3 regions of the Fundicoccus sp. Sow4_H7 genome follow, and region 2 is predicted to be linked to each of the others. Evidence: a T-box and tRNA genes for the amino acid it is inferred to sense, from the RefSeq annotation. Region 2 holds a T-box; the other regions hold tRNA genes.
The links. The T-box of region 2 lies ahead of thrS (threonine--tRNA ligase). A T-box ahead of a tRNA ligase gene usually reads a tRNA of that ligase, here a tRNA-Thr.

Region 1: it encodes a tRNA-Thr, which carries the amino acid that the T-box ahead of thrS (threonine--tRNA ligase) is inferred to sense. The anticodon was not compared.
Region 3: it encodes a tRNA-Thr, which carries the amino acid that the T-box ahead of thrS (threonine--tRNA ligase) is inferred to sense. The anticodon was not compared.

What each region holds. Positions count from the first base shown of each region.
Region 1 covers NZ_JBQKME010000007.1:127,446-130,727, forward strand. The annotation lists gene ACTQ54_RS08285 (cation-translocating P-type ATPase) at 1-1,026, shown strand, start outside; gene ACTQ54_RS08290 (MarR family winged helix-turn-helix transcriptional regulator) at 1,087-1,668, opposite strand; tRNA gene ACTQ54_RS08295 (tRNA-Thr) at 1,823-1,895, shown strand; gene ACTQ54_RS08300 (RidA family protein) at 1,980-2,351, opposite strand; gene ACTQ54_RS08305 (hypothetical protein) at 2,461-2,586, opposite strand; gene ACTQ54_RS08310 (hypothetical protein) at 2,641-2,835, opposite strand; gene ACTQ54_RS08315 (hypothetical protein) at 2,838-3,011, opposite strand; gene ACTQ54_RS08320 (hypothetical protein) at 3,162-3,282, opposite strand, start outside.
Region 2 covers NZ_JBQKME010000005.1:16,846-20,127, reverse strand. The annotation lists gene thrS (threonine--tRNA ligase) at 1-1,414, opposite strand, end outside; T-box leader at 1,466-1,679, opposite strand; gene ACTQ54_RS06235 (hypothetical protein) at 1,721-1,927, opposite strand; gene dnaI (primosomal protein DnaI) at 1,946-2,872, opposite strand; gene ACTQ54_RS06225 (DnaD domain protein) at 2,884-3,282, opposite strand, start outside.
Region 3 covers NZ_JBQKME010000004.1:197,640-200,921, forward strand. The annotation lists gene ACTQ54_RS06085 (response regulator) at 1-273, opposite strand, end outside; gene ACTQ54_RS06090 (helix-turn-helix domain-containing protein) at 804-1,292, opposite strand; tRNA gene ACTQ54_RS06095 (tRNA-Thr) at 1,602-1,674, opposite strand; gene ACTQ54_RS06100 (DUF2254 domain-containing protein) at 1,753-3,072, opposite strand; gene ACTQ54_RS06105 (DUF4385 domain-containing protein) at 3,144-3,282, opposite strand, start outside.

The DNA.
Region 1 (3,282 bases), on a different contig from region 2:
GCAGAACGTCTAGGTATCTTAAATCCAAACGAGGACAATGCTTCTCACGTCATCACTGGTGCTGATTTAGATAGTATTTCTGATGACGAACTTGCTCGCACAGTATCCAATTATTCGGTTTATGCTCGTGTATCACCTGAACATAAAGTACGTATTATTCGTGCATGGCAAGCCAATGATGTTGTTGTTTCCATGACTGGAGATGGTGTTAACGATGCTCCTTCATTAAAACAAGCCGATATCGGTGTTGGTATGGGTATTACAGGTACTGAAGTTTCTAAAGGGGCTTCAGATATGGTTTTAGCCGATGACAACTTTGAAACAATTGTCGTTGCCGTAGAAGAAGGACGTAAAGTTTTTGCAAACATTCAAAAAGCTGTTCAATTCTTACTTTCAGCTAATATGGGTGAGGTTTTAACTTTATTCATCGCTACATTTATGGGTTGGACCATTTTAGAACCTATCCATATCTTATGGATCAACTTAGTAACTGACGTATTCCCAGCTATCGCTCTTGGTATGGAAGACGCTGAAAGTGATTCTATGCGTAAAGCCCCTAGAACATCTAAAGATAATTTCTTATCATTCGGTATCTTACCAAGTATTATTTACCAAGGTATTATCGAAGGTGGTTTAACGCTATTTGTTTACTGGTATGCTCGTTTCCAAATGGGTGTAGACAACAATATGGCAGAAACAATGGCCTTTATTACACTTGGTTTGATTCAATTGTTCCATGCTTACAACGTTAAATCTACCTTTAAGTCACTATTTAGTAGTAATCCATTCGATAATAAATTCTTGAACTTAGCCTTCTTCGGTTCTGGTGCTTTATTATTAGGAGTTATTTTAATTCCTGGAATAAATACCTACTTTGATGTAACAGTCCCTACAACTGAAGGATGGTTGGTTTCTCTTCTAGCTGCAGCTAGCATTATTGTCATTGTAGAACTTGTTAAGTGGATCTTACGTGCAACTGGTGTTGCTGCTCGTTACGAAAAACCAGGTAGCGAAAACATTCAATAATCTTAATAAAAACAAAAACTTCTTTTCTCAAAAATACACTGAGAAAAGAAGTTTTTTTGTTTATAGATCTTGATTTTGTTCTAAAATTTCATGGTAGGATTCGCAAATTGCAAAAAAAGCTGCCATTTCAACTGGAGTGAATTTCTTAAATAACTTTTTATGGGTCTTTACGATATCCACATTATCATATCTACTGTGTGCAAGAGCAGTTTGCTCTCCTAGTTCAGTTAATGATAAGTGGTATGATTTACGGTCTTCAGGATTTACAGACCGTTCAACCAATTGCTTACTCTCCAGTTTACTAATAATTTGAGATATTGCACTACGCGTTCTTTTCCACTTATCAGCCAAAGCAGAAGCGGTCTGATCTTCAACACTCATGATGTCTTGCAAAATGTGGGCTTCAATCATCGTTAACTCGATCCCGGTCCCATAGTCTTTACCAACAGAAAAATATTTAGAGTAAGATAAAATTAAATCATACATTGGCTGCATAATACTATCTAATTTTTTGTATCTTTCAATTGTTTTCTCCATATCTTCATCTTCTGGTACCCAAGTAGAAATCACTTCATTTTCGTAGACTTCTAGTTGGTCTTTATATTTCTGTATGTCGATACTTCCATGTAAATTTTCAGTCATAGTTATCACATCCTTACTTTATTCAGATTTTCCATTTTATGATAGCAAATTGATGACTGAGAAACGGATTGTTTTTCTATAAACTTTATTAATGATTCGGCTTTACAAATCACTTTTTCAGGAATATAATATCTTTTATAACAAATTTATCCAAGCCGGATTAGCTCAGCTGGTAGAGCATCGCACTCGTAACGCGGAGGTCACAGGTTCAAATCCTGCATCCGGCATTTAATACGTTTAAAAAATCCACACTATTCATTTTATTGATAGTGTGGATTTTGTCTATCTGAAAGTTATTTATTTATGAAAGATTAATTTCTTACTGCTATAACTTCAATTTCCACAAGCCCACCTAAAGGCAGATCTTTGACTGCAAAAGCTGAACGAGCTGGGAAAGGTTCGTTAAAGTATTGGCTATACACTTCATTTACCGCTTGGAAATCAGCGATGTCATCTAAAAGAACAAGTGTTTTAACGACGTTTTCTAAACCTAAGCCTGCTTCTTCCAATACAGCTTTTATATTTTTAAAGGAATTATGCGCTTGTTCAACGACATTGTCTGCCATTTTGCCATCGGGAGTCATTCCTAATTGGCCTGATAAGAAGACAATATTTCCGGTATCAATAGCTTGTGAGTAAGGTCCCACAGCTTGTGGTGCGTTATTCGTTTGAATTTTTTTCATAAATTTATCCTTTCAATTTAACAAGAGTGACAATTTTATGCCCAATTAAGTCACGTTAATATATATAATATTATAGCTGCTACTACCATAAATACAACTATAATCGGTGTTACCCAGCGAAACCAATGAAGCCCATTGCACTAATTCCTTTTGCTACAGAATTACCGATATCATTCATAGACATTCCACTAGTAATACCCATTAGCATCGCTGCTACTAAGTTTGCTCCCGTCATTACCGCTAAGACACTACCTTCTCCAGTAATACCGTAGTATACGATTACTAAGAATTACCCAATAAATAGCGCTAGTGTTAAGATTGTTCTCCAGCTAAGGTCAGTGTTAGCATTGATATTCTGATCGTCTGCATTAGATTTAGTAAAATCACCAACTACAGCATACATAAGAGATTTTTCTGGATCTGCTTGGATTTTCTTAACATAGCGCAATAAGTAGAATAGTCCAATTAACATGAATACATTCATAATTAAAAGACGAACAAAAAATCCAGAATAAGCTGAACGCCTGCTAACATTTGCGGAACGACCGCTGTATTTGGTCCTGTACCAAATACAATCATAGAAGGGAATAAAGTAATACCTAAAGCTACAATCGGATCTAGTTTTAGTCGTTTAGAAAATAGCACACCAATCGGAACCATCGCAACTAAAGCATCTGAACCAGCAAACCCACCGATATAAGTTAATAATACGAATAAGATGGTAATTAAAGGAACGACACTCGATCCTTCTAGTTTTGCTACAGCTCAGTCAAGCACATCAGTTGCCATTACTGAAAAGATAACAGCTGCCTAACTAATTAATCCGTCCATTAAGAGCATCAACATATCTAAAATACTTACTGGTGTCTGCTCATCTAAATAACTAAACTGATCATCGGTTAAAATATTTCCAGCAGTATCTCTAGCGTAT
Region 2 (3,282 bases):
ATTTGGGTCCGTAGAAGGCAGCTTCCCCTTCTGCTTCAAAATATTCAATCCCCATCTCATCCAAGCCTTCTTTTAACATGGATTGAGCTTTTTCCCACATATTATCATCATCAAAATATTTTTCTTTGTTGTTTGGATCACGTAGGCTTAAACGAAAACGATAATCTGAAATATTGAAGTCTTCATAAACTGCTAGAACTAAGTCAATAACACGTCTTAACTCATCTTTAATTTGATCAGGTCGAACAAAAATATGCGCATCATTCAAGGTCATTTCACGCACTCTTTGCAATCCTGAAAGTGCACCTGATTTTTCGTAACGATGCATCATTCCTAATTCAGCAATTCGAATTGGTAACTCACGATAAGAGTGGACATCATCTTTATAAATCATCATATGGTGTGGACAGTTCATTGGTCTTAAAACTAACATTTCACCATCACCCATATCCATTGGCGGGAACATATCTTCATAGTAATGATCCCAGTGGCCAGAAGTTTTGTACAAGTCTGCTTTCGCCATAATAGGTGTATAGACGTGTTCATAACCTAATTCGACTTCTTTATCCACAATATAGCGCTCGATTGTACGACGAATCGCAGCTCCTTTTGGTAACCAAACAGGAAGACCTGATCCAATTTCTTGCGAAATCATAAATAAATCCAATTCTTTACCTAATTTACGATGATCTCTTTCACGGGCTTCTTCACGCAAACGTAAAAATTCTTTTAAATCTTCTTGGTTGAAAAAGGCAGTTCCGTAAATCCGTTGCATCATCTTATTATTTGAATTTCCACGCCAGTAAGCACCAGCTAATGATAATAACTTGAATACTTTAATTTTTCCTGTTGAAGGTACATGAACGCCACGGCATAAGTCAACAAAATCTTCTTGCTGATAAACAGTGATAGCTTCGTCTTCAGGTAAATCGTTAATTAATTCTACTTTATAAGGATCTTTAGCAAAGATTTCTAAAGCTTCTTGACGACTAACTTCTTTTCTTACAATTGGATAGTTTTGCGAAATGATTTTTTTCATTTCTTTCTCAATAGCCGGTAAAGCTTCTTCTTGGATTTGGTTTTCCATATCAGTATCATAATAGAAGCCAGATTCAATCGCAGGTCCAACTCCAAAATGTATCTCTGGATACAAACGTGTTAAGGCATGTGCCATTAAATGTGCGGTTGAATGACGTAAGATTTGTAGAGCATCTTCACTTTTTTCAGTAATGATTTCAATGCGTCCATCTACTTCTATCGGACGATGTAAATCAATCAGCTCGTCATTTAATTTCCCAGCCAGAGCCTGTTTAGCTAATGATTTACTAATCGATTCAGCAACTTGACCAGTTGTGGTACCTTTATCAAATTCCTTGACAGCTCCGTCAGGGAAAGTTAATTTAATTTTTTCCATAAATTATTTACCTCCTTAAAATCGAAAAAAACGCCCCATTGTTAAAATAAACAATGGGGCGTTTTATCGCGGTTCCACCCAAATTAATGTAATAATCATTACAAACTTATTATTGACGTAACGAGTCATGACGTCTACTGTTCAATAAATTTTCCAGTAGATTAAGATGAAGGGGTCTAAGCTTTTGCTAAGTAAGACGTTTCAGCAAGCCGTCTCTCTCTGTAACTATCACGAAAAGTTAGTTGTCTTCAAATAAGTTAATTAAGTTATAACATTCTTTATCTTTAAAAGCAAGCAAATATCAAACTAATGTCTTCGATAAGCTTGAATACTTTGGACTAAGGCGTTCCCTGTAATTAAAATCCCTAAAAGCATTGGAAAGGCTAATAAGGTTAGCTTTTCTCCAAAATAATAAACTAATAGTAATACAATTTGAATAATAAAACTAATCGTAATATTAACGATTAACATACGTTGAGCCTTTTTTTCTTCTTCAGAGTTATAATGGTTCATATTCGACCCCCTACTTCTTTAATTACGTTGCATGCGGCGACGATTATCGCCAGTTAAATGAATTTCTTTGGCTAAAAAATTAACTCTTTCCATTAATCGTTTCGCTTTTAATGGTTCAACACTTTCTCTCGACTGAGTTAAATGTGATTCTAAATTTGCAATAGAGCCATTTGAAGTGAAGAATGTAGCTAAGGCTTCTTTCATACGGTATTCCAAAATAACACTTAAAACTTCATCCCGTAACCAAACTGAATTTGATTCAGCACCGATATCATCTATCATCAACACATCCACTGATTTTACTTTTTGTAAAATTTGTTGTGTTGTGTTGTCACTAATTGAAGCCTTAATATCACTGGCAAAGCTAGGATAATGCAACATAGTCACCGCTACATCACGGCTTACTAAATAATTAGCTAAAGCTCCCAATAGAAATGTTTTTCCCACACCAAAAGGCCCTACAATAAAAAGACCTTGCGCTTGTTTAGGATTTGCAAAATATACATCAATAAAAGCCATGACTTCTTCAAGTAGCTTTTGGCGGCTAGGAGAATTTTCCGTACCAAAATCCATTAAACTGGCATTTCGCACATCCCGCGACATCATCCGATTATCCAACAAAGCGGCTTTTTTACGCATCTCTTGTTGATTATAATAGGTCTGTGTTGGAACATAAGTCACATCAATATAACCTTCATTAATAAATAACTTCGGTTCAAACCCAGGATTTTGCCCTAATTCTCCACGTTGAATAGCTTCAAACTCAATTTTAAATTCATTTAATTTTGAAAAGCTATTCTGAATCATTTCTTCAGAAATGCGATCACTATTGGCATTGACAAACGCTTGAATAGGTTCAAAAGCTAAAGTAGACTTAATCGTTTGATTTAAACTTTCTTGGTAGCGACTATTTCCACCAATCATTTTATTAACAATATCATTCATTGATTGCAAATTTAGTCACCTCCCTCATTTAATAGTTGGTTTAATTTGCTACGAATTTCTTGCTCTCGTTCATTGGAAGTAGCATCTGCAATCTTTTTAGTTTCCTTAACATTAGAGGGTCCATCATTCTTATTTTTTTCTTGTTCAATTAGCCAGTCAGGTAATTCTTCCACACGACGATGATCTTTTTGATACCATTTTTTACTTTGAGAATTAGTTTGCTTCGTCTCTTTTTCTTTAGCCTTCTCTTCTTCTGAATAAATAGCTAACAATGCATTAGCTGCCGTATCAATCCCTTGCTTTTGCCATAAATTTGCCATTCGTTCAAGTTCACCTTTGTAAATATTGTCTCTTTGTTTAAATACCAACAAATAATAAACTAACATATTAATCACAGCTTCATTCAGTTC
Region 3 (3,282 bases), on a different contig from region 2:
TGCGCCCATCTGCATCGCCATAATCATATCCATCGAATCAGATAAAGACGAGATAAAAATGATGGGAACATTCGACTCCTTACGAATTTCTTGGCACCAATAATAGCCATTATATGAGGGCAGATTCACATCTAGCAATATAAGGTGTGGTTGGAATTGCCTAAACTCTTCTATAATATAGTCAAAATCCGTCACAATATAGACTTCATAATTCCAAGTCTCAAACGACCGGCCTAATTCTTTAGCAATAATTAGGTCATCTTCAATTAACATAATCTTCATCCTCATTCACCCCAAACTTATAGTCATTTTTTTAAGCTTACCATAAAATAGCTGGAAAATAGAGTAGCGCGTGTAAATATAGGAGAGGTCGATTGGTTAGGTTTTTGGCGCGTTCTTATTTGGCCTAGTAGAGATGGGGGACGACTACCCGGTCTTTTCTTTTTTTATTTGGCCGGGTAACAACGGCTACCCGGTCTTTTCCTGCCTCATTTGGCCGGGTTGCACCACCTACCCGGTCTTTCCTAGCCTCATTTGGCCGGGTAAACCAACCTACCCGGACTTTGCCTTCCTCATTTGGCCGGGTTGCACCACCTACCCGGTCTTTTCCTTTCTCATTCACCTTGCAGCAACTGGCACACTATATCCCAATCTCTCCAAATAAAATCCCCTCAAGCCCGCTATCTACCGAAAGCTGACTCAAGGGAGCTTTTAATGATATGATCTTGCTTATTCCACAACTACATGTTTCAACTGAACATCGACAAAGGCATCGGGGTGCATATTTTGTACGTAGTCTTTGGCTACATAAGCGTTACTGTAGAAGTAGACTGGGCAAAATGTAAAGCTTTACATTTTGCCCAATCCACTTGAATTTGTTCGCCAGCCTTATGATTGAGTATGTGGCTAAATCTCGTTTTATTTAGATAATCATTGAAGTACTTTTTAAACTGAGTCAACTGATAGTAAATCTGTCCATTTAGTCGACAAGTTTGAGCATATTCTTCCCACAATAACTGCATCGTGACACCTGGTTTGACTAAATCCTTCGATAAGGCTTCATAATTTGGCATCACATGGTAAGTAATCGCCTGTTTTTTCTGAGACACTCTAAATAACTCTTCGATTTCTTTCACTGACCATTGAGATAATCCTTCGTATCCTAAACCTTTTTCTTGAGCAATATTGACCGTTCTTGTGACTGTACTTCTACCAGAACCAACAATTTTAGCTATCTGTCTTAAACTAAAACCCGCTTCGTGTAGCCGCACCATTTCTAAATAATTGGGCATATCTGCACCTCCATCATATTATTGTATGATTTCCTCATACTCCCTAGTTATACCATTAGAAGAACAAAAAGAACCACAAAAGTGGTCCTAGTAGAGTGATTTGGGTGGTACAAACAATAGCGATTTAGGTGGTACAATGAACCGCGACGAGGTGGCACTATTAGAGCGCCGTATCCAATTATAATGCGACACCTTCTTTTCCAGCAAGTTTACCGACGGATGTGTGACGATTTGGTTTTGGGAAATATTAGCCAGAAAAAAAGTACATCTCAGGGGTTAAACCTTGATGTACTTTCTAAATTAATGTGATACCGGCTATAGGGATCGAACCTACGGCCCCCGCGTTACGAGTGCGATGCTCTACCAACTGAACTAAACCGGCATTCTTTGTGTTTTGAACTAAAGAGAATATTATAAACCTTTCAGCGAAAAATAACACAGATAGTTTTCAGTTTCAAGCTCATTCCTCTAGCTCAGGATGGTTAATCCCTAGAATACGTTGTTGGCGTTCCTCGATATTTTGAATATCTAGTCTTTCCGTAAAATTGGGACTCGTTAGATTAAACAGATAATTACTGTAATCCTTAATATAGTTTAGCTTCTTCGGATGTGCAGAATAAGCAACTGTCAACAAAGAGTCAAACAGTGCCACCACTCCAGAAATATCTTGCTTCATATAGTGAATTAATTGCCAATAACTTTCATATAAGTCTTTTGGAAAATTATTGAAATCATAAATCACGTTACCTCCCGAAGAAAATGTCTCATCAGTGTCTTCGCCCATTACCACAAACCTTCCTGGTATACTGGCAAATTTTGAATCCAACAAAGCCTTGTAGTTTAAGATATAAATGGCGGTATTAGGATCATTTATGCCTGGCGAAACCGCCCTCAGAGCTACTTCAATCAATTTAGCTCGAGCAAAATTTGGATCGTACATAGAAGAAGGTTTTTCTTCATAAGTTAGGGTGCGGTTTATTGCCGCTTGGAGCTGTGATTCATCTTTAACTTTTCGGTTAGTGTATAAATCGACTAGCGGCTGATTTGCGGAAATAAACTCTCCTATTCTTAGATGTAGCACTATGGTGCCTTTGAATTCCTTGCTCAGTTCAACTAGTCGATTAAAATTAATATATTCAACATAACCACTCTCGTTAGCCTTTACTGTGAAGATGTGTAGCGTGTCTATTTGAGGAAGATGATCCAACAAAGGCATTTCTTGAAAGTATTCAATCGTTTCATCCGCAACTGACTCGGCCTCCTTGTACAATTTAGTCACAAGATGGTTCAATTGTACGGATATTGCCACATTATAAACGAACTTCGTAAAATAAAAAACGCAGGCAAGGGCGTACAATAAGGCAATGGAGGCCGAAACAACCAAATATTCATCTTCTGAATTGCGCATAAAAAACAAAGAGGAAAGACAATAAATAAAACCACCAAGAAAAATCCCCAAAGTTTGCATAGATGTTTTCTGTAAGAGAAAATTCTCAACAGTCCGGGGACTGAAATTAGATGAGTAGAACGAAATGACCGATAACATCGTCCCAAACGTGAAGGTTGCCACTGAAAAAAGGGAACCCGCTAGCAGGCTCAAGATTGATTTGGCCAGATTGACGCTCGTTAGAAAAACAGTCGGGAAATAGTCCACCACATTTATCATTCTGGTGTCGAGCAAGATAACACCAATCGCTAAAATGAAAGAAAAGAGCACGCTCCCTCCTAGAATAAGCCAAATACGTTTATCTTCAAAAAATAAGCCAAATGCCTTGACCATGTTCTATAACCCCTCCTTTGATAGAATTATTTTCTCTATTATACCACTCGCTCCTTAGGAATGACTTCTTTTCAGCCGTACTTTTTCTGATGTTCTTTCTTCAACTTTAAATACGCTTCATTTTCCCTCACAATTTTCCACTTCTCTTCAAAAATGGTAGCTGACTTTGCTTTTTCTTCGTCTATTATTCTTTCTTTTATGTCGCCATTT